4 regions of the Lysinibacillus sp. NPDC056185 genome follow, and region 3 is predicted to be linked to each of the others. Evidence: riboswitches for the same ligand, from Rfam matches in the RefSeq annotation. Region 3 holds a riboswitch; each other region holds the start of a gene.

Region 1 (8,004 bases), on a different contig from region 3:
CTTGGTTAGCGGCGGAAAATCGGGTTTTAGCGGCGTTCCTCCCTTGGTTAGCGGCGCAACTCACACTTTTAGCGGCGAATTCCAACATAAGCTGCACAATTTAACAAAACTAAAGTCAGGGTTGAAAAACTTTGTATAGAATTTTACATAATATTAAGGACTTGGCGGATAAACTCGCCAACCCGACGGATAGGCCCTTCGAAGCGACGGAAAGAATCGCCAGAGCGACGGAAGCAACAGACGAATCGACGGATAGAAGCAGAAGTGACGGATAGAACAGTCAAAGTGACGGAATGAATCGTCAAATCGACGGAAAGCCCCGCTAGAGCGACGGAAAGAATCGCCAGAGCGACGGAAAGCCCCACAAGAGCGACGGAAGCGACAGCCGAATCGATGGATAGACCCGCCGCCCCGACGGATACAACAGCCAAACTGACAAACAGCACCCGAAATAAAACAATTCATCTACTTAAAACGATATTTTTCTATAAAATTCAGAAATCTTGTTGTGGTTTACGCTAACGTCAATGGTATACTGATGGAAAACGGAAGGGGGAGATGATGTTGAAGACGATTCAAGAAGTGGCTAAGCAGTTTAATGTTTCAACACGGACCATTCGTTATTATGAGGAGCTTGGGCTGCTTAATCCTAATCGATCATCTACTAATCAGCGAACCTTTTCAAAAAAAGAATTAGCGAAGCTTAAGCTTATTTTCCGAGGAAAGCGATACGGTTTTTCACTTGAGGAGATCAAGGAAATGGTATTGCTGTTTGATTATGATCGCACGGGCATTCAGCAGTTGGAGCGTACGGTCGAATATGGGGAGCAAAAAATGCAAGAAATTGATGGCAAAATTGCAGAGCTTGTACAGATGAAAAAGGAGTTACAGCAATTACAAGGCATATTTACAGAAAAATTAGCGACTTTAAAGGGAGAGATGCATGATGAATAGTTCGAATTTGTTAGCACGTAATGCGCGAAAGTACCCTATGAGTGAAGCTGTTGTTTGTCAGGGCAGACGTGTGACTTATCGTGATTTAGATGAGCAAGTGACACGTCTTAGTCATGCTTTGTTAGAGCAGGGGGTCTGGCAAGGCGATAAAGTGATCATTTTTATGCCAAATGTTGTAGAGTTTGTTATTAGCTATTTTGCTATTCAGCGTATTGGAGCTATTGTTGTTCCAGTAAATGCGAAATTTACGCTGCAAGAGGTTGAGTATGTAGCGCAGCATGCTGATGCTAAAGCTATTCTAGTGCATGAGGCGATTTTTGCAGCAGTTGAAAACATCACGGTTGTTCCTTTAAAAATCAAAACAGGTCAAGAGCAGGCTGATTGGCTAAACTATGAATCACTTATTCAACATGCAAGCAGTCAAACAATTGATTGCCAGTTGAATGAAGATGATGTTTCTACGATTTTATATACCTCGGGTACAACGGGAAAACCAAAGGGAGTATTGTTTAGCTATCGCAATATTTTAACTGTAGCGCAAATGATTGCAGTAGAAATGGAAGTAAAGCCAGAAAGTCGGATTCTTCTTATGATGCCGTTGACGCATTCAGCCCCATTACATTTATTTTTAATGGCAGGAGTATTTGTAGGCTCGACAAATGTGCTAACGCCAACATTTACGCCTGATTTATTGATAGATTCAATCGAGCGGGAACGGACAACGCATTTCTTCGGCGCACCTGTCGCGTATTTGTTAACCGCTCAAATGCCAAGATTGCAAACAGCTGATTTATCATCGATGAAATGGTGGTCTTATGGCGGAGCGCCGTTATCACAAAACGAAGTCCGCCATTTACAAGAAGCTTTCAGAACAGAAAACTTAACTTGTGTTTATGGCCTAACAGAGGCTGGTCCAAACGGTTCAATATTGTTTGGCGAAGAGCATGCAACGAAGGCAGGGAGCGTTGGTAGGCGTGCACCGCTTGGGGGGGAGCTGCGTATTATTAACGACAATGGAGAAGATGTCAGTGTTGGTGAAGTAGGAGAAATTGTGATATTCGGTGAGGGTAATATGCTGGGCTATTACAAGGATGATATGGCAACAAAGGCTGCATTTATAGATGGCTGGCTGAAAACAGGTGACTTAGCTCGCTTAGATGAGGACGGCTATATTTGGATTGTTGATCGTAAAAAGGATGTCATTTTGTCAGGCGGTGTGAATATTTATCCGAAAGAAATTGAAGATAGTATGTTGAGCTATGAGGGGATTTTTGAAGTGGCAGTAATAGGTGTACCGCATCCGGAGTGGGGAGAAACGGTGAAGGCCGTTTATGCCGCTAAAACGGAAATTGAAGAGGATGAACTGAAAGCTTATTTGGAGGAGCATCTTGCTAAATATAAAATTCCACGCATCTTTGAACGTGTGGAAGCGTTACCACGAAATGCATCGGGCAAAATACTAAAACAATCCTTGAAGGGACAAGAGGTGAGATAGCATGAAGGTTTTACAGCGGGAAGAAATGAAAACAACAAATTTTTTTAACGATAATGATACACTTCATAAAGTTTTAGAAATGATGCTAGATAAAGAGTTTGTGGACTATGCAAAACGTGAGTTAACAGATTTTGGTGAGCTTTGTGCTGGAGATATTGATGTGAGAGCCAAACATACGGATCGAGAGGGTGAACCTCGATTACAAAGGTATAATGCCTATGGTGAAGAAGTGTCAGAGGTTTGGGTTAATGATGGCTATAAAAAAACAATAGAAGAAACGTACAATACCGGCATAGTTGGCTATGTGCATAAGGATATTCCGCAATTAGGTAGGAAGGGCAATTATGTGTATAGCTTTGCTCAAGGCTATATACTATCACATGCTGAGCCAGGCTTTTACTGTCCTGTTACTTTAACAATGGCAACGGCTTATCTCCTTGATCATTATGCGAGTGATGAGGTAAAGGAGCGCTTTTTACCACATGTTTGTGCAACAGGAGATACAGAGCTATATGAGGGGGCTACATTTTTAACGGAGCGTCAAGGTGGCTCTGATGTTGGGGCGAATGTTGTGGAGGCAAGACAGGACGGCAATCAGTATCGCTTATATGGGGAAAAATATTTTGCATCAAACGCAGGAATGTGTGGAGTAACTATGGTATTGGCGCGCATGAAAGGGGCTCAGGTAGGCTCAAAGGGCTTAACATTATTTGCAGTTCCGTGGCGAAATGAGGATGGCACAGTTAATAATCTCCGCATTCGGCGTTTAAAGGATAAACTTGGCGTTAGAGCAGTGCCTTCTGGTGAGGTGGAATTTGATGGTGCGCTAGCATATGTTGTTGGTGATCCGAATAAAGGAATTTATTATATGCTCGAGGCGCTTAATTTATCAAGAATTTGCAATGCGGTTGCTTCTATCGGCATTATGCGCCGCGGATATTTAGAGGCGAAGCATTATGTGACAAATCGTCATGCCTTTGGTAAACCTTTAACGCAATATCCTATGATTCAGGATACACTAGGGAAATTCGCTGCCAAGCTTCATGTAGAAGTTGCCACGGTTTTTGATCTTATTCAGCTGTACGACAAAGTAACTAGTGGGCAGGGGAATAAAGAAGACATTATTTTAAACCGCTTGTATATTGCTATCATGAAAAAAGAAACTGCAGAGCAAGCTGTACATTATGCTAGTGAAGCCATTGAATTACATGGCGGAAACGGCTATATTGAAGATTTTGTTACACCTCGGTTATTAAGAGATGCACAGGTACTTACTGTGTGGGAAGGGACTGCGAATATTTTAGCATTAGAGCTTATTCGTTTAGTTGATAAGTTTCATGCGCACGAAATGTTTGTTCGTGTCATGGAAGAACGTCTAGAAAAACTAGTTGCCAGTCCATTAGTTGAAATTGTCGTGGATCAATTAGCAAAACTAGAATCAACTTTGCAAACATTTAGCCGTTTAGATGATGCAACAAAAACGTTTGAAGCAAAAAAGGTCGCAGAGAAAATGGCGCATTTATATGAAAGTGTGGTAGCAGTCGAGTGGGCACAAAGATTCGGCGTCAAATATGAGAAGCTAGCAGATATTTATTTAGAGCACACATGGGCATTGCGAGAAATGGGTGCACCAATGAAAACGGTACAGTATTTTTCAGATATCGTTTAACTTCTTTTAGTATATTGATTTGTTTAGAAGTCGTCTCGAATGGAGGCGACTTCTTTCATTTTCATGTATAATACAATCAACTGAATATTATAAAGGTTCTTTACTTAAGTAAAGTGAAAAGGGAAATCGGTGTAATTCCGATGCGGTCCCGCCACTGTATGTGTGAGTTTTTTCAATCTACGCCACTGAAAATTTCGGGAAGGCTTGAAAAAGCGTATGGAGCACGAGCCAGGAGACCTGCCTTTATAGAAAACACGTTGTAGCCTACGAGGATAGGATGGTGGATTTTGTATATGTATTTTTGTGCAAATTTGACCCCCTCATTATTTTATGATGAGGGGTATTTGTTTTGGAAGATGAATGTCGATAAATTTGAAAACATGGGCGATAAATTCACAATGTTAGGCGATAAACTCAAAAAGTTGGGTGATAAATTCAAAATGTTGGCTGGAAGTTCGCGATGTTGACGATAACCCCACAATGTTAGGCGATCAAAAACTAAAATGTATCGATCAATCAGAAAAACAATAAAAACTATAAGCACAAATAGACTAAGGAGGATTCACATGAAGAAAATTTGGAAAATAGGGTTATCAGCATTTTTAGCTATGGGCTTACTTGCTGCATGTAATACAAAAGAGGCGACAAATGAAAAGCCGTCATCTTCTGAGCAACAAGAGACTGCAAAAGTAGATCAAGCAACATTCCCAATGACGATAAAGGATGCTACTGGCAAGGATATTACGCTAGAGGCACCTCCTGAAAAAATTGTCTCACTCATTCCGAGTAACACAGAAATATTATTTGGCCTTGGCTTAAATAATGAAATAGTTGGCGTGACTGATAATGACGATTATCCACCAGAGGTTACTAAAAAAGAAAAGGTTGGCGGTATGGATTATAATATTGAAAAAATTATTGCTTTATCGCCAGATATCGTTTTTACGCATGCGTCAGGTATGAGTTATTCAAAAGGAGCCATTGAACAGCTTGAGGCGGCAGGTGTGAAAGTATTTGTTGTAGCGGATGCAAAAAACTTTAATGAAACTTACACAACGATTGAACAGCTTGGTCGTGCAACAGGAAAACTAGAAGAAGCTAAAAAAATTGTTGCAAATATGAAGGCAAAAGTTAAAGAAGTTGAAACAAAACTTGACGGTGTTGAGCCGAAGAAAGTCTTTGTAGAATCGTCTGATGAGCCACAGATTTATACAGCCGGTAAAGGTACATTTATGAATGAAATGCTAGGAATGATTCAGGCTGAAAATGTGGCAGCAGATGTAAATGACTGGTATCAAATCGATGCTGAAAAAATTATCGCGAAAAATCCAGATGTCATTGTTGTGGCATATAATTATGTACCTGAAATTTTAACGAAAATTCCACAACGTGCAGGCTTTGAGACAATCTCTGCCGTAAAAAATAAAGCCATAGTACAAGTAGATGAAAATATGATAAGTCGTCAAGGTCCTCGATTAGCAGATGGTCTTGAGGAACTAGCAAAAGCTGTCTACCCTGAGGCGTTTAAATGAGTAAAACAATTGTAGCCTATGTAACAGCAATTACGCTTCTAACCATTAGCATCTGGTGTGGTGTGGCGATAGGCTCAGTTCATATTCCACTAGAAGTGTTGTGGAATAAGGCGGCTGATGAAACAGCCGCCAATATTTTATGGAAAATTCGATTACCCCGAGTCCTGCTGGCAGGGCTTGTAGGGGCGTCACTTGCAATTGCAGGGGCAGCTTTTCAGGGCTTATTAAAAAATCCTTTGGCTGATCCTTATACATTAGGTGTTTCCTCTGGTGCATCAGTTGGCGCAGTTATGACAATTTTTTTTAGTATATCAATACCTGTAGTAGGCCATTTTACATTGCCGACCTTTAGTATGATAGGTGCCATATTAACGATGGTAGCTGTTATGGGCTTTGCTAGAATAGTAGACCGCTCGCTAAAAATGGAAACTCTTATATTAACAGGGGTTATATTTAGTTCATTTTTAGGTTCTTTGATTTCATTAATGATTGCATTGTCTGGTGAAGAGCTACGCCAAGTAATCGGATGGTTGCTAGGCTCAGTATCGATGCGTGGTTGGCCATATGTTCAGATGATTATTCCGTTTGTCATAATTGGCTCAATTATGCTTTGGACACAAAGACGCGAGTTAAATGTTCTGTTATATGGTGAAGAACGCGCGCAGCATTTAGGTGTCAATGTTAAGCGCAGTAAATATATTATTTTAGTGGGTGGATCCATGTTGACGGGAGCTGCGGTAGCTGTTTCTGGAACGATTGGCTTTGTTGGTTTAGTTGTTCCTCATATGACGAGAATGGTTTGGGGTTCTGATCACCGTCATTTATTGCCATTATCATTTTTAAATGGGGCAACTTTGCTGATTATTTGTGATTTAATAGCACGAACAATTATTATGCCAAGAGAGCTACCGATTGGTGTTATTACTGCATTTATTGGGGCACCCGTTTTTTCCTATATTTTTTATAAGCAACGTAGAGGCAAGGGGGTACGGGCATGATTGTTGTTGAACATCTTTCCGGCGGCTATGAAGACGTACCGATCGTCCACGATATAAGTTTTTCCGTTGAAAAAGGCAAAATACTAGGGATTTTAGGGCCGAATGGTAGCGGGAAATCCACACTGTTAAAAGTAATAAGTGGCATACTACCAGCAACTGCAGGCACTATATTAGTAGATGGCAAAAATAGTAGCTCTTACAATGCTCGTGCATTAGCAAAAAAAATGGCGGTGCTTCCACAATTACACGCTAATGCCTTTTCAAACAGTGTACGGGAGGCAGTATCACTTGGGCGTTATCCACATCAAACAGGCTTCTTTTCAAGCTGGTCTGATCGCGATGAACAAGCAGTACAACATGCCATGATGCAAACTGGTGTAAAACGCTATGAACAGACACCGTTGGAATTTTTGTCGGGCGGTGAACAGCAAAGGGTATTTGTAGCTCAAGCTCTTGCACAAACCGCGGAAATATTGCTGCTAGATGAACCAACGAACCATCTAGATATTGCTCATCAACGCCAAATTTTAGATATGGTGCGAAAAGAAGCAATTAAAAGTGGTTTGACCGTTATTATGGTACTGCATGATATGAATTTAGCCTCCCTCTATTGTGATGAATTATTACTAATGGAGGAAGGTCGGATGCGAGCATTGGGGGCGCCACATGAAGTATTAATCGCTTCGCAAATCGAAGATGTTTATCATGCCAGAGTTGCAACTTATGCACATCCAGAAATTCCAAAGCCTCAAATTACAATGATGCCAGCCTCAGTTGAACATCAGCAACGTGCTGTCATTACAAAAGAAAATTTCACTGTTACAGATCGTTATATTAAGCTTCAATCAGAGTTTCCGTTAAAAACAGTGTCCTCAGCTGTCCATAATCCGGGTATCGGTTGGTATGATTGTCTGTTAAATCGCTCTGTACCAATAGATTATGTCATTAGTGATGTAAAGAAAGAGGTTGCTGGATTTTTACTAAAAGAGCATTTTTCATCTACAAGTACCGTCGTCATGTTAACAGCAGTCCCAACAAATCTTGTAGCTATTAATGAATTTAAAGCTTCCTTTGGCAGCGTACTTGTTGCAGTTACGGCCGGAGTTGGCAATGCTGTTGATGTGTCTCGTACACATGAAAGACAAGATGAACCACATATTGGTACTATAAATACGTGGGTTATTGTTAATGGTTGTTTATCAGAAGAAGCGTTTTTCCAAGCAATGATGACGGCTACCGAGGCGAAAACAAAGGCATTGCAATCGGAAAATATTCGTGATGAGCTTAGTGGTACAATTGTGACAGGTACTGCTACAGATAGTTTATTGATAGCAGCTACACAAAAAGGGGAAGAAA
Region 2 (8,004 bases), on a different contig from region 3:
AATCATTATTAAGGGTCACTATCCTCCGGGTGATCCTTTTAAATTTTCCTCTTTCAATTTCATACTCAACCGCCTAAGGCATAATAAAAAGCCACACCTTGTTAGATGTGACCTTTATGTATTTATAATTATATGCGAATATATACCTTACCATCTAAATCTACAGTCACTGATGTAATATTTAACGATTTTCCGTCTACAAATATATTCTTTGTTTGAATGATTTATTGAATTGTTTCATACGGTAATTTATATTCTTTACTATTATAGACTAATATATGTTCCATCTAGTCACCTCCCACATTCCAATAATTGTAATACATTACACTTAACTAATCAGTAATAGGATTTTGCTATACATACCACTTATTCGCCTTCATTCCCTGTACGGATAATGCTCCTGCAATAACTAGATTATCGTGATTTTTTTCTGTATTTCCTCGCTTATTACCTAACTTTCCATGTGTCTCTTCAAACATTTGCATCTGCTGTAAAGTCTGAATAACATAATATATTCCAGTTCTTATTAGTTTTTAACTCGGATTGTAGATACTCTTTTATTATTTCGTTATCCTCTTTCTCATTTTCACAGGTGTTAGGTGCTCCCACTCTTTATATAGTTGCTTTTTCGAAAGTATCTTCCAAGGATTAAACATCGTTTGTCCATGCTTATTAAAATACAGTTCTTCACCAATATGATAAGCTGCATGTTGAATAATACCATTTTCATCCTTCCAAATTACAATGTCGCCTTGTTGTATCCCTTCACCTAGGACCTCTTCAAAGTTATACTGACTTAATTTTTCAAGAAATGTTTTTTGATATATCCATTCATAAATAAACCACTTTTGTTTCCCTTTTGAAATTGCAAACAAAACCGCTGCTAAACAATTTGCACCTTGACGATGCCCAAAAGTATTAGCAAATTGCTGTAGAAAACTAGGTAATGATTTTGGAGGTTCCTCACATTCTCCCTTATCCCACCATTCATAAACCATTGTTGTAAGTAACTGTTCTTTAAATGATTCGTCAAGACCTTCCCACATTGAACGCTGTATGATAACGTGCCCATTCTGTACATAACTCGAAGGTACTTTTTCTATCTCCTTTATAAATTTAACGGGGAGTACAAGCCCTCTTTCACATTGCACTTGAAAACTTAAAATCAATTGTTGGTCCTCTTTCGATTTGCTCTCAATCCATCCTTTTTCAGCAATAATTACGTATTGTGCGTTCTTTATATTCCAGTATTCATAACAATTAACATAATTTAAATGCTGATATGTGCTGTGAGTATAAAACTCATCTATGGGCATTAACAATACATCTGTAAAGTCAATTTCATTAAGATGTTCTTCTGATAGAAAAAATAAATCTCTTTCAGGGACATAACTTTCCATCCATGACAGTAAGACTTTTTTTGTCGGTTTAATTATCATTATGTATTTCCCCCAACTTGAATTTTTTGCTTATTGTTTGAATAACTCTACTTGAACTTCTTCTATAACATACCAAGGCCATTCAGAATCACTGGCTTTTGGGTCACTCACTTTCAACGCAAAAAAAGAACGACCAACAAACGAATTGAAACGTTGTTGATCGAGTTTATTAAAAGAATGAAACGTTTTTTATACTTTATGAATTTACAGGTGCGGGACAGTGTCGGATTTGCACCGACTTCCCTTTTCAGTAAATTGCACGCAATTTACACCTATTACTCTAAGCTATTCAGTTGTCAAGAAACTGGAAAATACCAGATTTCTTTCCGTTAATAGTAAAGTACAGTATTTTTAAAGTCAATTGAGGCAATTAGATATTTTATAACTACTCACTCAACTTCGGTGCTTTTCGTAGTTTAGTTGCTTGTTCAAATGAAAATGCGAGTTTTATTAGAACATCTTCACTAAATGCAGTTCCTGCGAAAGTTATGCCAAACGGTCTCCCATTTTTCATATACCCTGCTGGGACGGCAATAGACGGATAACCAGCTTTTGCACTAATTGTCGAACCTATATATGATGGAAAGATAATCGCATCCAATTCATATTTTTTTAATGTATAATCGATTCCTTGTTCTTGAGAAAAATACAAATCCTCTAATTTTGCATTTAAATAGTCAGAATCTCTTAATGTGTTCGATAGTTTCTCTCTCAATTCCAATTTATCCTGACCATATTTTAACGACTTTCCTTTTGAACGTTTATTAAATTGAATTAACTCAGAGATAGAATGCACAGGCATGTGGGAAGGTAGATTTACAAGGAAATTATTTAAACTATGCTTTAATTCGTATTGCGGTACTCCCCATTTCCAGTCTCTATGAAAAGAAGGGATTTCGATGCCTTCAATAATATCGGCTCCTTGAGCTCTTAAAACCTGAATTGCATTATTAAAAAGTGTTTCATCATATTCCTCTGAGTCATAATAAGCTTTTGAGGCATTATTATAAACACCAATTCTAGCGCCATTTAATCCTGTGGCCTCTAAAAAAGGGGTGTAATCCTTATATAACCTTCTTTCACTTTTATATGTAGCGACGTCGTCTTGATCTACTCCTGTTAACACGCCCAATAAAATAGCTGCATCTGTTACTGTTCTAGCCATTGGCCCTGCTGTGTCTTGAGAGTATGTAAACGGAATAATGCCCTGTCTACTAATGAGCCCAACAGTCGGTTTTATGCCAACTACTGAATTTGTAATAGCTGGACTTAAAATCGAGGCGTCTGTCTCAGTTCCAATTGATAAAACAGAAAAATTCGATGCCACCGCTACTGCTGACCCCGAACTGGATCCTCCCACATAAAGTTGTGGATCGCCATAAGGATTTAGTGTTTGGCCACCTCGAGAACTATAACCCGCCCACATCGTACTCGACATAGCGTTTGCTAATTCAGTCATATTTGCTTTCCCTAAAATAACAGCCCCTGCTTCACGAAGCTTTTTTACTAGAAATGCATCCTGCTTAGCTAAATAATTTTCCAATGCTATTACGCCTGCACTAGTGTGCATAAAATCTTTCGTTTCGATATTATCTTTTAAAACTACTGGAATTCCGTGTAAAGGCCCTCTAGCCCCTTTTGTTAGTCTTTCCTCATCTAATGCTTCAGCAATAAATATCGCTTCAGGATTAATTTCAAGCATAGAATTAATTTTCTGTCCGCCTTGATCATACTTAGCAATTCTGTGTAAATAATACATAGTTAATTCTTTTGATGTTATATCACCTTGTACCATAGCTGTTTGAATATCGATTACTGACAATTCTTCTTTAAGAAAACTATTAAAATTTATACCCATTAAATTCCCCACCTCTCTTTCAATATTATACCAAAAAGGGAAACTTGTGCTTAAATTGTTTTTTAACTATTGAAATTTCAAAGTTCATTCCCTCAGGCTCGTTACTTCATATATTTTTTGCCCCAGTATTTGTAAATGTGTTATAGTTTAAATAAATAACTAATTATTCTGTCATTTAATTCATTTTTGTGAGGTGAAGATATTGAAGAAATATATATTTGCAGGAGCTTTACTGGGAATTTTCTTTTTAACAGGGTGTGTAAATGAAAAAACAGAAAATGTAAAATCATCCAAACCATCGACCGATGAACAAACAGTAGAAAAAGAAAAAATCGTAGCTCCAACTCCTTTAAATTTAACGCAGGAACAAAAAGAAAAGTATTACAAGGAATATATTTCTCTTGTAGAGAAAGTGAACGAAGAATATCAAGAAAACTTTGAAATAGAACCTATATCAAAGTTTACTGATGAATACTGGGTTGAGGTAAGTGATTTTAAAAAGATGTTAAAAGAAAGAGTAGATGCTTCATTTATCGTGTTAAAAAATAATGATGCGTATGCTCCAACTTCAGTACCGAAAACAGTGGAAATACATACAGGTTCAAAGGTTGCTATTATTAGTTTTGAAGGCTCTTTTGATACACAGTTAAATTCAAATACAACTGAAAGTAGGCAGTTGTTTTCAGCTATGAACTCTCTATCTTCGAAAATTGAAAATGGTAGTGGTAACTGGATCCAAAAAGGATACAAATATACAATTGACGATGATGGTCGCTCTTATATCATTACTGTTGGTGGAAAATACTCTGAAAGTGGTGTTTCTTCTTCTCATTTAATTAATGTAGAATTTTATTGCAATAAGAATGGTGGTATTTTATGACCGACAATATTTAAGAAAAGAGCTTGCCTACGAGGTGATTGAAAATTGATTAATATCGAATTTGGAACATTTATACTTTTTCTAATTACGCTTGTTTTAGTAATTAGTATTTTTGGATTTGCCATTAGAAAGCTGTTAGGTGTTGAAAGAAAGAAATGGTTTTCTTATAATCACATTAACGAAAGACATAAAAAACTAGATTGGTCTGTACGAATAATATTTATGAGTTTATTTTTAATTAGTTCGTATTATATGATTGGTAACGATACACTTGGAATTCCTTGGTATTTTGAAACATGGTTTATCTTAATTGTCTTTTTTATAACATCTGAAATGCTACGAGCATTTATGGAATGGAAATACGCGGAAAATAAAAGAGATTTTGTTGCTACTATCGCAGAAATGGTGTTAATGATTAGCATAGGATTTTTGACGATAACAACCGATTTTTTCGGCTTATTTATATTTAATTTCGAAGCTATTTAAACCGGTTAATTAATACACTTGATATAAAATAAAAAAGGCTATTTCGCAGAAAATTTATTCCTGTAAAATAGCCTTTTTTAATGAATACTATATTTCTTGCAATTATTGTCCACTAAATCTCTGTGTCAGCTTTTGTAAATTTTCAGCTTGTACACATAAATCTTGTGATACTACCATGTTGACCGCTTGCATGGAGGCACTTTGCTCATCTACTGACTGCAGAATGACCTCTGTATAATTAGACAAACTGTCCATTCCACTTGCGATTGTCGATACTAAGTTTGTAACCTCATTCGCGCTACTTGAAAGCTCTTCTGCTGTTGCGGAAATATCCTCAAGTTGGTTCGTCATTTTGCTAACATGCTGAGAAATCGTACCGAATGACTTTGTAGCCTCATCAATAACATAGACGCCCTGTTGAACGTTTTTCAAGTCCTCTTCGACAGAGGTAGCTACTTGTTTTGTATCGCTTTCAATGCCAACTACCAGCTCGACAATTTGAATAGCCGAATGCTTAGATTGCTCTGCCAATTTTCGAACTTCCTCCGCTACTACGGCAAAGCCTTTACCATGTTCTCCAGCACGCGCCGCTTCAATCGCTGCATTTAATGCAAGCAAATTCGTTTGATCTGTAATAGCCGTAATCATGTCTGTCATAGATTTGATATCTGTCATTTTTCCAGATAATTGCTGCATTAATTCACTTGTTTTTTCAGTAGAAGTTGAAATGAATTCCATCTGATTTTTAGCCACGTGTAAAATTTCCACACCGTTGCCTGCAATGTCATTTGCTTCTTTTGCATGATCAAATACATCTTGCGTTGCCACGGTAATACGTTCAATGCCATCAGCAGTTTCCTGCATAGCAATAGCACTTTCATTTGCAGATTGTGCTGCTTTCTTAAGGCCATCAGTCGTATTCTCCATTTGTGAATCAACTTCGTTCACTGCATCTGTAATTTCATTTGTACTTGCTGATAGCTCCTCAATGCTCGCAGATAAATCTGAAGAACTACTTGCAATATTTTGTGTCATCGTATGTAATTGTTCCTTCATCTTTAAAAACGCTTTAGCTAAGTCTGATATCTCATCATTGGAATTAATTTCAATCGGAGCAGTACTTAAATTTCCACCAGCAATTGCTTGTGCAGATTCTGATAATTGTTTAATAGGCTTAATAATTTTAAATTTTACATAGAAAATACACGATAATGTCATCGTAATTCCTATTACTGTTAATAAAGTGGATAGCCATTTTAATGAAGTTAAATTTGCTAGGTCTATAATTAATAAAACACCCATGAGAACATTTAAAGTAGAAAAGCAAATTATACTTTTTTTCCGTAAGCTCATACTAAATTCCTCCAACTATAATATTATTCCAACGTAGTTATTATAGTTTAATTCTCCTGAAATTCATAGAAAAAAGACCAACTTTTGTAAGGGGAATGATATATAAAAGAAAAAGTACTTTCGTAGTATCCAAAAAACATGGAGATGTGCTCTAAAAGTAAAAGCACTTTGCTTTAGACAAAGTGCTTTCACCATAAATTATTTTAATTTCATAATACTTGATCCAGCAATACCAGGATGTGTCATCTCATATGGATCTAGAATTAAATCTAATTGTTCTTTTGTTAGGACGCCTTCTTCAATGCAAAGCTCACGAATTGAACGACCAGATAAAATTGCTTCACGCGCAATTCGTGCAGCTACCTCATAGCCAATATGCGGGTTCACTGCTGTTAACACACCAACGCTTTTTTCCACATATTCTTTCATGCGATCTTCGTTTGCTTCAATATCCTTCAAGCAATTTTGTGTAAATGCTCGGAACACGTTATTCATAATGCTAATCGATTGAATTAAGTTAAAGACAAGCACAGGCTCCATAACGTTTAATTCTAATTGTCCTGCTTCAGATGCTAAAGAAATCGTATGGTCATTACCAATTACTTGGAATGCCACTTGATTAAGAACCTCTGGCATAACAGGATTTACTTTCCCTGGCATAATAGAAGATCCAGGTTGACGAGCTGGTAAAATGATTTCCCCTAATCCAGCACGTGGTCCAGATGCCATTAAGCGAAGGTCATTAGCGATTTTCGACATATTAATCATACAGATTTTTAGTGCGCCTGATACTTCTGTATAAGCATCCGTATTTTGTGTTGCATCCACAAGGTGTGTAGCGCCTTTAAGCGGCAATCCTGAAATTTCAGCAAGATGAACATCAACTGATTGAATATAGTCAGGGAATGCATTTAATCCTGTACCAACAGCTGTTGCTCCCATATTTACATCATATAAATTTGGGCGAGTTTGGCGAATGCGCGCAATATCACGAGTGATCACACGGCAATATGCTTCAAATTCTTGCCCTAATCGAATCGGTACAGCGTCTTGTAAATGCGTACGACCCATTTTAATAACATGCGCAAATTGCTCCGCTTTTTGGTGGAACACTGCTTGCATGTTTTCCATTGTAAGAAGTAGTTCATCTATCAAATTCAACACAGCGATATGAATAGCTGTTGGGAAAGCATCGTTTGTTGATTGTGACATATTAACATGGCTGTTTGGGCTAATTGTTTTGTAGTCCCCTTTTTCTTTGCCCAAAATCTCTAAGGCACGGTTAGCAATAACCTCGTTGGCATTCATATTAATAGATGTGCCAGCACCGCCTTGGATTGGGTCAACGATAAATTCAGCATCCCACTCGCCGTCAATAACTTCCTGTGCAGCCTCGACAATTGCATCTCCGATTTCTGTTGAAAGTAGGTGTACCTCCATATTACTCATAGCAGCTGCTTTTTTTACAATACCCATTGCTTTAATAAGAGCAGAGTGAATTGTATATCCTGTAATCGGGAAGTTTTCAGTTGCACGAAGCGTTTGAATCCCGTAATAAGCATTGCTTGGTAATGCACGTTCACCTAAAAAGTCTTTTTCTATACGTTGTGTGGACATAATTGTCGTCTCCTTTTATGTAATCCTCACACTTGATAGTAGCTAATTAATGCAGTATTGTAAACAGTCATTTTTCTGTAAAATGAAAAATCCCATGAAAAGATATTATTATTCCCTAAAAACCGAGCGCTACTTTGAAACTATTAAGACATATAAGATTACACACTTTTTACTTTGGTTAGCAGTTTTTCTCGTTTTTAAACAATTATGCCTCAGCATAATTGCGTATGGATTCGGCTTTTTACTTGCTCAAAGAACTCTTTTTCGATTCATAACAAGTGGGTTCATAATTATTAATCTTCACCAATCAGGCTATTCCAATGCAAGATAAATATTCCCATTCGTTCATTTAGCACAATAAAAAAGCTGAA
Region 3 (8,004 bases):
TGAGTCACTTTATCCTATAGTGGTTGTAACCGATAGATTATACAGTCAAAATGAATTACCTGAGCAAATAATCATCATTAAAGTAGAAGATACAGATGAGGCCTATTGGAAGTTCGTAAATTTTTATCGCAATCAATTTAATATCCCTGTTGTAGCCATTACTGGTACTTCTGGTAAATCGACGACGAAGGAAATGATCAAACATATACTTTCTGCAGAAAAAAATGTAGCATCCACGCCACTTAGTAGTAATTCTAGAACTGCTTCTTTGCAATATTTACTGAATATTGATGATCATACCGACGCAGCCGTTTATGAAACAGCTGTTGGTTCACCGGGGGACATCAAACTTGCGGGGCAATATTTCAAGCCGACTATTGGGATTATTACAAATATAGGAGCACATCATTTAAATTATTGTAAAACTTTAGAGGGGTATATCCAAGCAAAGGGTGAAATGTTGGACATTATTAGTCCTACAGGCTCCTTAATCCTGAATGCTGATGATAGCAACTCAAGTAAAATAGATTTATCGAAGTTTCAAGGACGCATTATTAAAGTAGGTAAGCATGAATCCTGTGATTTTCAAGCAAGAGATATTCGCTACCACAAAAATGGTATGCTGTTCAATATTCATCACAAGAAGAAACTCTATGAAATCTATGTACCAGGTTTTGGCGAGCATCAAGTATATAATGCGCTCACTGCGATTGCAGCTATTTGTGAAATGGGTTTGCCGATTTCTTTAGCAGCTGAACAACTGCCATCATTCCGAAAATTGAATAAGCAGCTTCAGGTGTTTAAAGGCATTAATAATTCCATATTACTAGATGATACATGGAATATTACGACTACTTCTTTGGAGGCAGGATTAAAAGTTTTGAAAGCGCTCGGAGAAGGCAAGAAAACGATTGCCGTTATTGGGACGATAACAGATTTAGGGTCTTGGGGATATATCATTCACGAACAAGCGGGAGAATTAATTAGTGAAATTGGGGTCGATGTACTTATTACGATAGGGGAACATGCAAGTATTATGGCGCTTCATGCCATTGAGGCAGGAATGAGTTCACCTGTGTATATTTTTAAAAATAGTACACGCGTCTATAAATTGTTAGAAGATATTGTAGATGAAAATACGGTTCTTTTCATTAAAGGAGATATGTATAGTAAAGAAGTTTCTAAGTTGGCAGATGATTTAAAAATAAAAAAATCATCTACTTCCGAATAGATTTCACCTAAATAAATGTTATTTTTCATCATTTACTAGAATGAGCATATTTATAGTCAATTGCTTGAAATGCATAAACTATGATACTCATTTATTCAGAAATATACTATATAGAAAGGGGGCGTAGTTAACTTGCAACATATAAGTGTGAGCGATATAAGAAAATTATTACAAGGAGAATTATTAAGCGGTTCTGAACACTGGTCTGTTAAACATGCAATTTATTATAACCGACATGATCTGACTCAAAATCATACACTTATGTTTGTTAGTAAAAGTGATCAAATTAACTGGCAAGAAATAGATCGAAAGGGACCATCTCTAGTCATTTCTGATAAATCTTCAGAGGAATTGAAAAATGCGCTGAAGAATACGGCCGTTATACGCGTCAAAAGTATTTTGCATGCCTATTGGAAATTCATGGGGCATTACAGAAATCTATTTCAAATACCAGTCGTTGCTTTAACCGGAACATGTGGTAAAACGACAACGAAAGAAATGATTAAACACATAGCTAGTAAGGAATGGAATGTTCAAGCATCTGTCAGCAGTAAAAATGAGCCACGGCAATCCTTACCGTACTTGACTGGAATCGATCAGAATACAAAAGCAGCTATCTTTGAATTAGGATTGGGGAATATAGGGAATATTAAACACCAATGTATGATCTATCAGCCTACGATTGGTATTATTACGAATATTGGTGTCCATCATTTAGATGGATGCAATAATCTTGATGGTTATATCAAAGCAAAGGCAGAAATTGTAGAAGGAATAAGAAAAGATGGCACGTTAATCATTAATGGTGATGATGAAAACATTAAAAAAATCCCCCTAAATAAATTTAAAGGAAAGATTATTACCTTTGGCGTCAACGAAAAGGCAGATTATCAAGCTACGAATATACAATTCACAAAAGGCGGCATGAAATTTGTACTAAAAGTGTCAAATAACAAATACAATTTATTTGTTCCAGGATACGGAGAACACCAGGTATATAATGCATTAGCGGCTATAGCTGCCATAAAGGAAATGGGACTTTCCATGGCTGTCGCAATTTCGCAATTAAAAACGTTCAAAGCGATGGCAAGACACTTAGAATTTTCTACGGGCATAGGTGAATGTACTATCGTAGATGATACTTGGACAAATAACCCGACTTCTGTTGAAGCGGCACTAAAGGTTTTAGATACTATAGGAAAAGGGAAGAAAGTAATTCTTATTTTAGGTGATATTAAGAGGTTAGGAAATTTCGAAGAAAAATATCATCGAGAGATTGGCACAATGGTCGCGAAAAGAAATGTTGATACGCTTATTACTATTGGCAATAGAGCAGAAAATATTGCGAATCAAGCGTTGAAGGAAGGCACCAAGGCAGATGTTCATATGTTTAAAGATGTTTCAGGCGTTTTAGATGTACTAAAGCATAAGCTCGATAATGAAACCATTGTACTTATTAAAGGTCCAATGTCTAGCAAATCTATGATAGAATTTGCGAATCAGTTAAAAAATAAAAAATAAGCTAGAAAAAGAAGTATTCTCAATAGAAGAATACTTCTTTTTCTTTGTATTTATATTATAAAACACGACGAGCTGTTACATAGTTTTGATTTGCCCATGTTGAAGTTAGGCTTTGTTTTACAACATTATTAGATGTCATACTAATAAACTGATTATTACCAAGATAGATGCCTGTTTGTGTAATATCTTTTCCTCCATTGTTAGTAGAGAAGAAGATCAGATCTCCTTTTTGTAACTGTGCTTTTTCCACTTTAGTCCCAACTAATGCTTGTCTACTTGCTAATTTATCTTTTAAATCAATCCCATGCTGTTTAAAAACATAGTAAGTAAATCCTGCGCTCGTAAACGTAAGTGAGCTTTCGTCATACGAATAACCAAACTTTGCTTTACTACTCAAATTTGAGGCAGTAGAGATGATTTTATCAGCAGAAGTAGAAGGCGTGCTAGGGGCTGGATTTGGAGCCGGAGCTGCAGTTGAGTTATCTGACGTAACACGTTTTGCAGTAATATAATGCTCTTTATAATAGTCAACGAACAGTACTCTTGTCGTAATACCACTTGAACTTGGAATCATTATTCGTTGGTCCCCAGCATAAATGGCTACAAGTGAAGGTGTTTGAGAGCCAGCGACACTATTAAAGAAAATTAAATCACCTTTCTTTAAATTAGCACGTGAAACCGTCGATCCCAGATTCATTTGTTCCTTTAAGGTTGTAGTACCAAGGTTTACGCCACTCTTACGATAAACATATTCTACAAACCCAGGCCCGGTAAAACGTAGACTCTGCTCACTAATTGTTGTACCCATAGTTACTTTATCTTTATAGTTATAAGCGTTTTCAACGATTTTATCGCCTTTTGTTGCAGGATTAGCTGAGAGTAATGTAGGTAAAACTCTGCGGGCACCTACATAATTATCTGTATAATATGGCTTACTATTTAAATCAGAAATAACAATATTCTGTTGGGAATCAGCCATGTGAATCATTTTATTGTCCCCGATATACATACCAACGTGGTCAGGGTCTGTCCCAGTTTTTTTACTCTTAAAGAATAGTAAATCACCTTTTTGTAATTGATTTCTATTAACAGCTGTTCCTTGCTGTATCATATAATCTTCATTATAAGTTGCAAGGTCAACACCATTTTTCTCGAAAATGTACATAATAAATGATGCGCAAGAGAATTTATAAGGATATGTAGCCTTGTATTCTGTATTACTATATGTCGCCTTACCAATTAAGCTTTTTCCAGCTTGAATTAGTTGATCCGCTTTCGTATTAACTGCTTGTGAGTTATTCAGGGCATTTGTTGTTGCAGCCTCTACTTCTATAGGTTGAACAGTTGGTTGTACCATCCCCACTGTGCTAAAACCTATCGTCAATGCTAATGTTGTTGATAAAAATCGTTTATTCATGTTGTTATTTCCTCCTGAAGCTATTGTTAGGATTAATCCTGATTTGGTTTGTCACTGGAATTAATCGTAGCATGAAAAAGTAGGGCTTCTTTGAGGTAATTGTTACCACGGTGGATGGGAAATTGCTGTAAACACCTGATATAAAAGGCTTCATCGCCTTAATTTACAGTTGTATTACAAATGTTTCAGTTGGCTGAAGTGTTTTTTAGTATCGAAAGAAGGAGGATGTCGATAAAATTCAGAAGTTAGGTGATAAAACGTGAAAGTTAGTCGATAAAATTCAAAAGTTGGGCGATAAAATGTAAAAGTACCCCGGCAAAATTAAAAAGTTGGAAGACATGCCAGTTGAATAGAAAATAACTTCTATTCAACTGTTTTCTTTTAGATTTCTTGAATCATCTCAACTCTATTACCGAATGGATCTCTAAATTCAAAGCGTTCAAAATGAGGAATAGGAACTGAATCGAAAATTTCTATATGATGTTCGGCTAGTACCTTCTTCCAATGTTCGATATTTTCAACTTGATAGGCAATATGAGCCTTCGTCGTTAATCTATCAAAGCCATCCTCTGTACCTACATGTACCGCTCTATTGCCGACCTGTAACCAAAATCCACCTCGTCCTTTCAGCGAATCAGGCTTTTCAATTTCTTTTAGTCCTAATACTTGACAGTAAAAATGTCTTCCTTTTTCTTCTTCACCTTTTGGTATTGTTATTTGAACGTGATGTAAGCCTATAATCATTTTTTCTCCTCCTTTAATTCTAATCATTACTTACTTCTAGGATAATAATGTAAAATCCTTTAATTTGATGAATGAATAGTATTCTTTTTCACGAATGAAGCATTTGTAAAACCAGTAATGAGAATTAGGGAGTAAGCCCATAATAGCCATGAGGCGAAATATCGATCTAAGTCAGCCGATAAATTCGGGAAAATATTGTCGAAAACTAACAATACGACTGCATCGATGAGCATTCCAGGTAATACGATACAAATAGCAGCCAGTAACCGTTCTGTACCTTTTGTCTTTTTCAAAGAATAAATAGGTATTGTCGCTATCCAAACGATTGGAATAGCTAAAATGTAAGTAGCTATCATGAGGAAAGGTTCTTCAAGGGTAAAAAAGTAGTGCCCTACAAATCGAAATACGGCACTTGCTACAAGCCAAATCCCAAAACCCCAGCATAAAAAGAATCGCATAGTTTTCCTCCTCTAATTATTTTCTAGACGATGCAATGTCTGAAGGATTTTTTCTAATTGCTGATAGAAGACATCTACATCGAAATCGTCCCTCATCATCACTTGTAAAGCTAAGCCATCAATAAGGGCGTTGAAAAAAATGCTCCAAGTTTCCATCGACACGCCATCAATTGGTGATGTATCCCATAATTTATTTAAAATGTTACATAAATGTTCATTTTCAGCCGCTAAAATTTGTCCAATTTGCTGTCTAATAGTTGGGTTCGTAAAGCCGAAAACGATTAAGGTGAAAAATAATTTATGATAAAACGCATCATTTTCATATCGACTTTTTGCAGAGAAAAGTGCAGATTGAATCATTTCTCGATCAGTCATCAGAATCTCATTCCAGGAATTTTCACAGATGTCTTGGACAATTTCTAGAATGATTTGCTCTTTTGATTTGAAATGATAATAAATAGTTCCTTGTGTCACCCCAGCTTGCTCAGCAACAGCCTTTAAGGTGAATTTCTCAATCCCTTTTTCTACTAAACTTTGCTTGGCAGCCATTAATAAATCTGACTTTTCAATACCAGTAGGTTTTGCCATTTGTTTACACCTCCTTTGTTATTAGTTAGTTGGATAACTAACTATAAAATAACAGAATATCCCACTATTTACAAGTTTGTTTTGGTAGCGGGGCTGCTAGTCTTCGATGATTCCATATGTTCGGAATAATAGCAGTATGAAGAATCAAACAAATCTGAAAATAAATCTACTTTTCAGAAAAATATATGTTATAGTAAAACATAATTAAATATTGTGTAAGAGTTGGTGCCGAATGAAAGTTTGGCTTAAAAGGGAAGTCGGTGTAAATCCGACGCTGTCCCGCAACTGTAAATCGGAGCAAATCACAATTGCCACTGGGAAACTGGGAAGGCTGTGAGGCGTGTTGATGAGAAGCCAGGAGACCTGCCAATATCTAGTACACACCAAATACCTACGTGGAAATAGGTGGTGAGATGTGACCATATCGGCCCTGTGCGACAATAAATCATGCGATATTTTGAAAGAATTTCGTATTGTTTCTTGATAGCTAATTTTGATATGCAATGACAGCCATTTTCCAAAAAAGGAGGGTGGCTTTTTTTTATTTTGATTGATAGGAGAGATAAACATGACGTATACAAGTACTACAGTTGGTTATCCGTATATCGGAGAAGATCGTGAATGGAAAAAGGCTTTAGAGGCATTTTGGAAAAAGGAGCTTTCAGAGGATGAGTTTTTACAGCATTTAAAGGATATTCGCCTAGCTCGAATAAACAAGCAGATTCGTCTCGGCATAGACATGATAACTGTCGGAGATTTCACACTCTATGACAGAATGTTGGATACGGCAATGATGTTTGGCTTAGTTCCAAAGCGCTTTGATTGGCAGGGAGACAAAGTTGATTTACAAACTTACTATGGGGTAGCTCGTGGTAGTAAAAAAGCCGTGGCTAGTGAAATGACAAAATGGTTTAATACAAACTATCATTATATTGTGCCAGAATATGAGGGACAACCTTTACAATTAACAGAAAATAAAATATTGGCAGACTTTTTAGAGGCTAAGGAAGCGTTTGGTATTACAGCAAAACCTACATTGATTGGCCCATATACATTTTGTAAATTAACAAAAGGCTATGACAAACTATCGCAGATTACATTTATTTTAGCATTACTACCACTTTATACGCAGGTCTTAAAGGAGTTAGTGGATGCTGGTGTAGAGTGGATTCAATTAGAGGAGCCTGCTCTTGCCACAACACTAGATGAAGCGGAGGTTAAACTTGTTCAAGAAATTTATAGACAATTAGTTGCATCAGTACCCGAGGTTAACATTATGCTACAAACATATTTTGAGTCATTATCGGCATACGAGTCAATTGTGACACTTCCGGTTCAAGGAATTGGGTTAGACTTTGTGCATGGCTATGGCGAAAATATGGAGGCATTACGTCAATTTGGCTTCCCACAAGATAAAGTATTAGCGGCCGGTATTATAAATGGACGAGATATTTGGCGCTCCAATCTAGCAGAGGCTAGCTCAACTATTAAAGCTATTGAACAGCTAAGTGGTGCTAAAGAAATATGGATTCAATCTTCGTGTAACTTACAGCATGTTCCAATTACAACTACTCTCGAAACAAAGCTCGATCCAGTTCTAAAAAATGCCCTTTCTTTTGCAGATGAAAAATTAGTTGAGATCAATGAAATAACAAAATACTTACAAGGCACAGGAAGCCCCTCAAATCAAAAAACATCTGAAAGTATGAGGGCGATTGAAGCGTTGAAAAATCACCCGGCTCGTCAAAATAGAAGTATTCAACAAGCCATTAAAGCAGTGTCAGCACAAGATTTTGAACGCCAGAGTGAATTTAAAACACGTCAAAAGGTTCAACAACAAGCCTTGCAATTACCGCTGTTCCCAACGACAACAATTGGGAGCTTTCCGCAATCAGACGAAGTCAAACGTACACGAAGTGCATGGCGAAAGAAACAACTATCTGATGAGGATTATGCAGCGTTTGTCGAACAAGAGACAAAACGTTGGATCACTATTCAAGAGGAATTAGATATCGACGTTTTGGTACACGGTGAATTTGAGCGCA
Region 4 (8,004 bases), on a different contig from region 3:
AAGGTCAACTGATGGACCATAGTTTGAATAGCTTGATAGTTTGTTTCTTTCATTCGTAGATCCTACACTAATAACGCCTTCGAATGAAGCAGGGAAGGAGTATTCATCTGTCGATTCATTACCAGCAGCTGCTACAACGGTAATGCCTTTATCAATCGCTTTTTGAACAGCTTCCTTCACTAATGGAGATTCTCCATAGCCGCCAAGGCTCATATTGATAACATCTGCGTCTTGCTCAATCGCGTAAAGGATTCCTTGTGCTATGAAGTAATCGGTAGTACCTTCCTTTCCGTTAAATACATCAATTGGAAGAATCTTAGCGTTTGGATTAATCCCATGGCCTCCAATCCCATTATCTTTTGCTGCACCAACAATTCCAGCCACATGTGTTCCGTGGTCGTTTGGATAAGGATTATTGGCAGGGGCTGCTGCATTATATGGCGGTAACACTTGAGATTTTAAATCTGGATGCTTAAAATCCACACCACCATCGATAACGGCTACTTTTACATCATTGTTGCCAGCTAATTCTAGTGCTTTATCAATTTGAAGAAGGTTCAAATGATACATATCCTGTTTCTTTGGATCTACCTCTGTACCGAAGGAATAATACATATAGCTTGGGGATACATTTTTAACCCCTTTTTGCTTCGCATAAAATGAAACTGCTTTTTCTAAATCTGTTCCTTTGTTTAGTTGGATAACATCGTATCCTAATGAAGGAATAGAGCGGATCACTTTTGCGCCAATTTTTTTGTGTGCATTCTTATCAAGACCGGAATGTTTGACGATAATAGTATCCTGACTAATCCATTCTTTTTGATTCTTAGATGATTGTTCCTTATTGCTAGCTATTTTCACTAACTCTTGGTTCTTTGCTGTTTTTTGTGGTGCTTCAGCAAAGGCAGAAGTAGCAGGAACCATTAGTGCTGCGGATGCAACTAAAGCTACTGATTTTTTCTTCCAGTTTTTCAACTGTATTCCCTCCTTGGGTGTTCCAAATATTTGTGACATCTATACTATTACGAATGAACGATAGAAAAGTTTCGTAATAAGTATATATTTTTCCAAAAGTACCATTCTATATTTTACCACGTTCCTCGTTATAAAAATATGTAGAAGGGAAGTCAAAAATCCTCAAAGGACCATAGGGTACATCCTACTCGATTTGTGCGTTTGGAGTAGTAGCGTGGATTCTACTACAATTGAAAAGTACCAAATATGGACAAATTATCTTAAAGCCGCTCAATAAGTCTGTGTAAATCTTTCTTCGAACGAGGCATTTTCATGTTTTTCTCAAATAACTTTTTCTTTTGTAAGGCAACGGCCATTTCAAAGACCCATGGGCGTTCAAGATGGGCTCTTTCAAGCAAATCCTCTTGGAAGAACATTGCAACTGGATCCCCATTGTAAATAATTCTCCCAGCTTCCATCACGATGATTTGATCAGCCCATTCATAAGCTAAGGGGATATCATGCGTTGCCAATAATATTGTTCGTTCCCCGTTTTCTAACATAGCTAAATACTGTAAAACTTGTGCACTATAATAATTATCTAGTCCAGCTGTCGGTTCATCTAATAATAAAACGGAAGGTTCCATTGCAAGTACGCCTGCCATTGCGACACGTTTTTTCTGACCAACACTTAAAAAATGGATCGGTTTATCTAGCAATGCTTCGACTTCGGTTTGAGCGACAGCCCACGCAATTTTTTCTTCAATTTTTACAGTTGTCCAGCCAAGATTCAAAGGACCAAATGCAATATCTTGCTTAACTGTGCCGGAAAAAAGTTGGTTGTCTGCATCCTGAAAAACAATGCCAACCTGTTGGCGTAATTCTTTTAATGCTTTTCTACTATAGTTCAGTTCATTGCCACAAAAGGAGATACTTCCAGCGGTAGGCTTCAAAATACCATTTAAATGCTGAAATAACGTTGATTTCCCGGCTCCATTATGACCAAGTAAAGCGATTTTTTTCCCCTTTGGAATTTGAAGTGAAATATCTGTTAAGGCATGAGTTCCATCTGCATAAGCGTAGGATAAATGTGTTAAATCAAAGTATAAATCTGTCATCAGAAAAAACCTCCATAAATGATGAGGAGTATAAAAATAGCAGCAATACCTACCCAATTTTTCGTGTTATAGGGAACATCATCTTGCCAATAGACCGTTTCGCCACCACGTGCTTCCATCGCATTGTTTAGCTCACGACTGCGTTGAAACATCTCGACAAATAAAGCTGCAATTAGCATTGATACCGAACGAAGCCACTGCATAGGGGAGCTGTATCCCAGACGAGCCTGTTGGGCAAGATGAATTTTTTGCATACTATCTATAAAGATAAAAATAAAACGATACGTTAGCTCTACTAACTCTACAAATAGAGTTGGGAGTCGCCATTGTCGTAAGACGTAACAAATAGATTGGACTGATGTTGTGAGAATTAAAAAATACAAACAGCTAATGCTGCCAAGGACGATGAAAAAAAGCTGCTGCGCTGTTACTAGGCTTGCACTGCCGACAAAAATTGTCCAATTATGAAGTGAAAATGACCAAATGTTTGAAGGAAGCCTGTTTGTTGCAGGAGCGATAGAAATTAAAATGGATACTAAACTTGATAGTAAAAAAAATCCAGGTAGCAACAATAACTTTGCGTAATATTTAGTAGGGATTTTTGCGCCTAAAATGATAAAAGCACTCATCACAATAAATGTAATGAGTGAAATTCGTTCATCTCTCATGATAAGCGACAATAAAAGCAGTCCAAGGGATAACGTCATTTTTTCTAGCGGATGAACAGACGCTAGTTTATTCAAATAAGCATACTTATCAATGAGTAACATCGCGTTTAACCTTCTTTATGTTTGCCGCGCATTAAGCCGATGAAATACCCGATGAAACCAGCACCGATAGCAGCTTGTAGTGCGAATAATAAGCTTTCAATTTCACCACTCGGTGGTTCCCATAAGCTTTCAAACCATGGCTCGTAGCTAGCATCTATTTCACTAATCGCTGCTTCCGCTTCGCCATCAGCCCCTTCGAATTCAGCACCTTTTTGAATAAACAGGGGAACGATTGCTAACAACACAACAATGGCGATGAGCAGTAAGTTTTTTTTCATTTTAGTGAGCCTCCTTTGCAGAGAACACACGTAGAGCTTTTAGTTCACTCACATTGTATTTTTTCAGAAAGTTCATAACGATCACTGTTAAAATTCCTTCACTAACAGCAAGAGGAATTTGTGTTAAAGCAAAAATACCAGCAAATTTAGTGAATGAAGCCATAAAGCCTCCGACCTCAGAAGGGAAGGCAAGAGCTAATTGGACAGAAGTGACAATATATGTACCTAAGTCACCAAGCATTGCTGCTAAAAAGACAGCAATGGAAAAGGATAGTCCCAATTTTTGTGAGCCCTTAAATACATAGTAGGCGATAATAGGACCCATAATTGCCATAGAAAAAGTGTTTGCCCCTAATGTTGTAAGCCCACCATGCGCTAACAGTAAAGATTGGAATAATAATACGATTGTCCCGATAACACTCATCGCTAATGGTCCAAAAAGAACTGTTCCAAGCCCAACACCTGTAGGATGCGAGCAACTTCCTGTTACAGAAGGGATTTTTAAGGCAGAAAGTACAAAGGCAAAGGCACCCGAAAGCCCTAATATCATTTTTGTTTCAGGATTTTCATCAATGGTTTTACGAATAGAACGTAATCCTAAAATAATAAATGGAATCGAAATGACCCACCAAAAAATCGCCCATTCGATTGGCAAAAAGCCCTCCATTATATGCATCGCAAATGCACGATTTGGTACGAATAAAAATGCCAATAAAAAATAACTAAGCTTCCAACCTGAAAATTTCAAAAATCACTCCTCCTTACATTAAAATTTTTAGAAAAAGTATGCGAAAAAAAGCACTTCTCCGATAGTGGAAAAGTGCATAGCTAAAAAAGCAAATAAAATTCTAATCTGCTAAGCCGCACACCCATCCTCGTAGGTTGAAACGATCACATATTTTTCGGCAGGTCTCCTGGCTTTAGTTCAACGTTTTATAGGCCTTCCCATCCTTTGGACAGTGACATTATCTATAAAACTCCCTAATACAGTGGCGGGACCGCGCCGGACTTAAACCGGCTTCCCTTTTAAGCGAAATGCTGAACATTTCACACCGAAAAAAAGATGAAGTTGTGAGATTTCACGACAAAGTGTAACACGAATTTCCATATATATGCTATCCCTTTTGTGAAAAAATTTTAAATTGGGTGTCTATGTCGAAAATTTAGATAAATAGAAAATGGATGTCGCATTTTTCTATGGAATTTTAAAAAAATTGTCACAAATTAAGAAAGAAATATTGAAATTTTAAAAAAATAAGCTATGATAGAAACAGTTTTCAATTACAAAAAAACCATATAATTCATATAAAACATCCATAAGTGCTTGAATATTCAAGATAATAGGGAAATCGGTGAAAGTCCGATACAGCCCCCGCTACTGTAATAGCTGATGAAATCGCGGATGCCACTAGTGAAAACTTAGGAAGGCGCGAAAGTAAAAGGAAGCTTAAGTCAGGAAACCTGCTTATGTGATGATGCAAGCAAACTTTTCGGAGGGAGAAGTTGAAGCGAAAGCGAGTACCAGTATATATTCGTTTTTATTTGGCTTCTACTAAACCTTTACTCTTCGTCTAGAGTAAAGGTTTTTCTTTTTCCTAAAAGCAAATGAGGGGAGAACGACTATGACAACTTGGAATTTAGAGGGGATGAAAACACATCTTTTTATTTGCAATGGTAGTAGCTGTATGAAAAAAGATGCTGAGGACATTACACAGGCAATTCGTGATGAAATACAGTTACTGGAGCTTGATAAGGAAATACATACAACAAGGACCCGCTGTAATGGCAGGTGTAAGGATGCTTGTGTTGTCATTGCATATCCTCAGGGCAATTGGTACCGAGTGCCAACGAAGGAGCATGCGAGAGTGCTTGTACAAGATTTAAATCATGAAGCGTTACATAATGAGCATGTTTTTACATTGCGTGAAGGTTCGTTGCAGCGTACAGCACAAACAACAGCCATTAAAGGTATTGAAAAGGTGAAAGAGGGGTAACAAAATGGCGCAAAAAGGTAAGATTTTCGTAGTTGGCTTTGGCCCTGGAGACTTTAAACATATTACGACTCGTGCTGTGGAGGCACTACAACAAAGTCATATGATTATAGGCTATAAAACTTATGTTGAACTGATTCAGGATTTAGTTAGTGCAAAGTCGATTATTAGTACTGGTATGACAGAGGAAGTTTCACGTGCACAAGAAGCGGTGCGTCAAGCAGAGGCTGGAAGTATCGTATCGGTCATTTCCAGTGGGGATGCCGGGGTTTATGGAATGGCAGGATTAGTGTATGAGGTATTAATCGAGCTAGGCTGGACAGAAGCAACTGGTATCGAGGTAGAAATTGTTCCAGGTATTTCAGCTATTAATTCATGTGCCAGTTTACTAGGTGCTCCCATTATGCATGACGCCTGTACCATTAGTTTAAGTGACCACTTAACACCTTGGAATTTAATTGCAAAACGAGTAGAAGCAGCAGCAATGGCGGATTTTGTTATTGCTCTTTATAACCCGAAAAGTGGACGTCGTACGAGACAAATTGTAGAGGCACAACGAATTTTATTGGAATATCGTTCTCCAGATACGCCGGTTGGACTTGTGAAAAGCGCGTATCGTGACCGTCAGGAGATTACGATGACTACTTTAGCAGAAATGCTTGAACATGATATAGGTATGTTAACAACGGTTATTATCGGTAATTCAACAACATTCTTTTACGACAATAAAATGATTACGCCACGTGGTTATCAGCGTAAATATACACTTGGTGAGGAAAAACAACCGTTACGACCACATCAACGACTTAAAGAAGAAAATGAACCATGGGCGATGAATCAAGAAACAGGAGCAGCACGTAATGATTTTGCGACAGATCCTAATGCCAATCGTATTAAGCCCAGTTTAGCCATAACACCACAACAAAAGCCTAAAAAATCGTCACTTGAAATGGCGACAGCTGCTCTTACTATGGTAAAGGGAACAAGCGCGGTGAAAGTAACACCTAAGCGTGTTCAACAAAAAATCGAATCTATTTTTGAATTAGCGGTTAGTCCTGGGGTTGCCAATAAGTTCTTTAGTCCTCAACAAATGATGACGTTGGCTGAGGTAGTTGGTGAGGAAGGAACGATGGAGTATACACCAGACCATCAAATTCATTTGAAAGTTCCAACGTCCGAGCCTGAAGAGGTTACCGCAAAGCTTCGTGAAGTTGGCTTTTTACTAGCACCAATTGGTGACGTGCTATCGTTAAAGGCTTGTGACTTCTGTTATGGAGAAAAGTTCGATTCGATTCCATATGCGGAAGAAATTCAAGAAAAGCTTGGTGGTATGTCGTTACCGAAAACATTAAATATCGGCTTTAACGGCTGTGGTATGGCATGTTATCGAGCAGTATTTGATGATATTGGCATTGTTTATCGTAAAAGTAAATTTGATGTTTTTATTGGTGCCAAGCCGGTTGGTCGGACAGCACATGCTGCTCAGCCAGTTGTTGAGGGATTAGAGCCTGAACAGCTCATCCCACTTATTACCGATATTATCGAAGAATATAAAGCAAATGCACATCCAAATGAACGTTTGTTTAAATACTTCAAGCGTGTGAAAAAGATATTACATTTTACGTATCAGGATATGTCTTCAAAAATAAAAGTAGAGCCCGCTCCATGCGGCGACTAGTGAGGAGTAATAAGATGAAAGCAATTTTATTTGTCGGCCACGGGAGCCGTTTAGAAGCAGGGAATGACGAGGTACGCACGTTTATCGAGCAAATGACACCTCGTATTGATGATAGCTTTTTAGTAGAAACATGTTTTTTAGAGTTCGCTTCGCCGAACATTGAAGAAGGTATTACGAACTGTGTGAAGAAGGGTGCTACAGAGGTACATGTTATTCCGATTATCCTTCTTCATGCTGGACATTCAAAAATGCATATTCCAGCAGAAATCGAACATGCGCGTGAGCATTATCCGAATATAACGTTCACATATGGTCAAACAATCGGTATCCATGAAGAAATATTTGCGATTTTAGAAGATCGTTTAGCAGAAATCGGCTTTAATGCTGAAGAAGAACATAAAGATACAGCCGTTTTATTAATTGCACGAGGCGGCAGTGATCCATATGCAAATGGTGATTTTTATAAAATTACACGTTTGTTATGGGAAAAACTCCCGGTTCAGTATGTAGAAAGCGCGTTTATGGGCGTAACAGATCCGCGTGTTGAAGAAGGAATAGAGCGCTGTGTGAAGCTGGGTGCTAAAAAAGTCATTATGCTACCATACTTTTTATTCACGGGTATCCTAATGGAACGAATGAATGGTATGTGTAAGCAATTTAACGAAAAATATCCTGATTGTAATATTCAAATTGCCAACTATTTTGGCTATCATGAGCGTTTACAAAATGTGCTATTGGAGCGTATTGAGCAAGCTGTGAATGGCACATCAACAGGTATGCAAGATTTAGAGAATTATCGTGCTTATGCGGCAGTGCATGGACATGCGCATCATCATCACCATCATGACCACGATCATGGACATGATCACGATCACCTTGATCACGACCACGACCACGACCATCATCACCATCATGAAGAGGAGCCAGTGAAATGATTTTCATGTTAGCAGGGACGAGCGATGCTAGGAATCTAGCACTTGAAATCCAGTCAGCAGGTTATGCTGTGACAGCAACGGTCGTTACTGAATCAGCTGCTTCTAGCCTGGCAGAAGTAGGCCTTCCTCATTTAATCGGTCGTTTAACAGCGGATGAAATGGCGACGATTATTACGGAGCGAGGGTACCGTTTAGTTGTAGATGCCTCTCATCCATTTGCTGAAGAAGCTTCAAAAAATGCCATGGCGGCAGCTAAGCAAGCCAATGTTCCGTATATCCG

What was found. A riboswitch is a leader RNA that binds a small molecule or an ion and turns the genes downstream of it on or off. The one in region 3 is predicted to bind cobalamin.
Region 1: another riboswitch for cobalamin. It lies ahead of ACMZ42_RS07375 (ABC transporter substrate-binding protein); the one in region 3 lies ahead of metE (5-methyltetrahydropteroyltriglutamate--homocysteine S-methyltransferase).
Region 2: another riboswitch for cobalamin. It lies ahead of ACMZ42_RS17620 (hypothetical protein); the one in region 3 lies ahead of metE (5-methyltetrahydropteroyltriglutamate--homocysteine S-methyltransferase).
Region 4: another riboswitch for cobalamin. It lies ahead of ACMZ42_RS11425 (energy-coupling factor ABC transporter permease); the one in region 3 lies ahead of metE (5-methyltetrahydropteroyltriglutamate--homocysteine S-methyltransferase).

Annotation. Positions count from the first base shown of each region.
Region 1 is NZ_JBLLLQ010000005.1:142,518-150,521, forward strand. Features, by position in the region: gene ACMZ42_RS07355 (hypothetical protein) at 144-431, opposite strand; gene ACMZ42_RS07360 (MerR family transcriptional regulator) at 565-954, shown strand; gene ACMZ42_RS07365 (class I adenylate-forming enzyme family protein) at 947-2,449, shown strand; gene ACMZ42_RS07370 (acyl-CoA dehydrogenase family protein) at 2,451-4,118, shown strand; cobalamin riboswitch at 4,195-4,378, shown strand; gene ACMZ42_RS07375 (ABC transporter substrate-binding protein) at 4,685-5,650, shown strand; gene ACMZ42_RS07380 (FecCD family ABC transporter permease) at 5,647-6,648, shown strand; gene ACMZ42_RS07385 (adenosylcobinamide amidohydrolase) at 6,645-8,004, shown strand, end outside.
Region 2 is NZ_JBLLLQ010000019.1:49,892-57,895, reverse strand. Features, by position in the region: gene ACMZ42_RS17625 (hypothetical protein) at 354-479, opposite strand; gene ACMZ42_RS17620 (hypothetical protein) at 561-1,439, opposite strand; cobalamin riboswitch at 1,511-1,721, opposite strand; gene ACMZ42_RS17615 (amidase family protein) at 1,825-3,297, opposite strand; gene ACMZ42_RS17610 (hypothetical protein) at 3,500-4,177, shown strand; gene ACMZ42_RS17605 (DUF4181 domain-containing protein) at 4,223-4,663, shown strand; gene ACMZ42_RS17600 (methyl-accepting chemotaxis protein) at 4,766-6,016, opposite strand; gene aspA (aspartate ammonia-lyase) at 6,215-7,633, opposite strand.
Region 3 is NZ_JBLLLQ010000001.1:62,837-70,840, reverse strand. Features, by position in the region: gene ACMZ42_RS00350 (UDP-N-acetylmuramoyl-tripeptide--D-alanyl-D-alanine ligase) at 1-1,231, shown strand, start outside; gene ACMZ42_RS00345 (UDP-N-acetylmuramoyl-tripeptide--D-alanyl-D-alanine ligase) at 1,364-2,752, shown strand; gene ACMZ42_RS00340 (C40 family peptidase) at 2,808-4,169, opposite strand; gene ACMZ42_RS00335 (VOC family protein) at 4,551-4,913, opposite strand; gene ACMZ42_RS00330 (DUF5367 domain-containing protein) at 4,973-5,371, opposite strand; gene ACMZ42_RS00325 (TetR/AcrR family transcriptional regulator) at 5,384-5,959, opposite strand; cobalamin riboswitch at 6,166-6,345, shown strand; gene metE (5-methyltetrahydropteroyltriglutamate--homocysteine S-methyltransferase) at 6,528-8,004, shown strand, end outside.
Region 4 is NZ_JBLLLQ010000009.1:85,516-93,519, forward strand. Features, by position in the region: gene ACMZ42_RS11405 (S8 family peptidase) at 1-975, opposite strand, end outside; gene ACMZ42_RS11410 (energy-coupling factor ABC transporter ATP-binding protein) at 1,236-2,072, opposite strand; gene cbiQ (cobalt ECF transporter T component CbiQ) at 2,072-2,842, opposite strand; gene ACMZ42_RS11420 (energy-coupling factor ABC transporter substrate-binding protein) at 2,848-3,120, opposite strand; gene ACMZ42_RS11425 (energy-coupling factor ABC transporter permease) at 3,122-3,868, opposite strand; cobalamin riboswitch at 4,007-4,192, opposite strand; cobalamin riboswitch at 4,422-4,604, shown strand; gene ACMZ42_RS11430 ((2Fe-2S) ferredoxin domain-containing protein) at 4,743-5,114, shown strand; gene cobJ (precorrin-3B C(17)-methyltransferase) at 5,119-6,789, shown strand; gene ACMZ42_RS11440 (sirohydrochlorin chelatase) at 6,804-7,724, shown strand; gene cobK (precorrin-6A reductase) at 7,721-8,004, shown strand, end outside.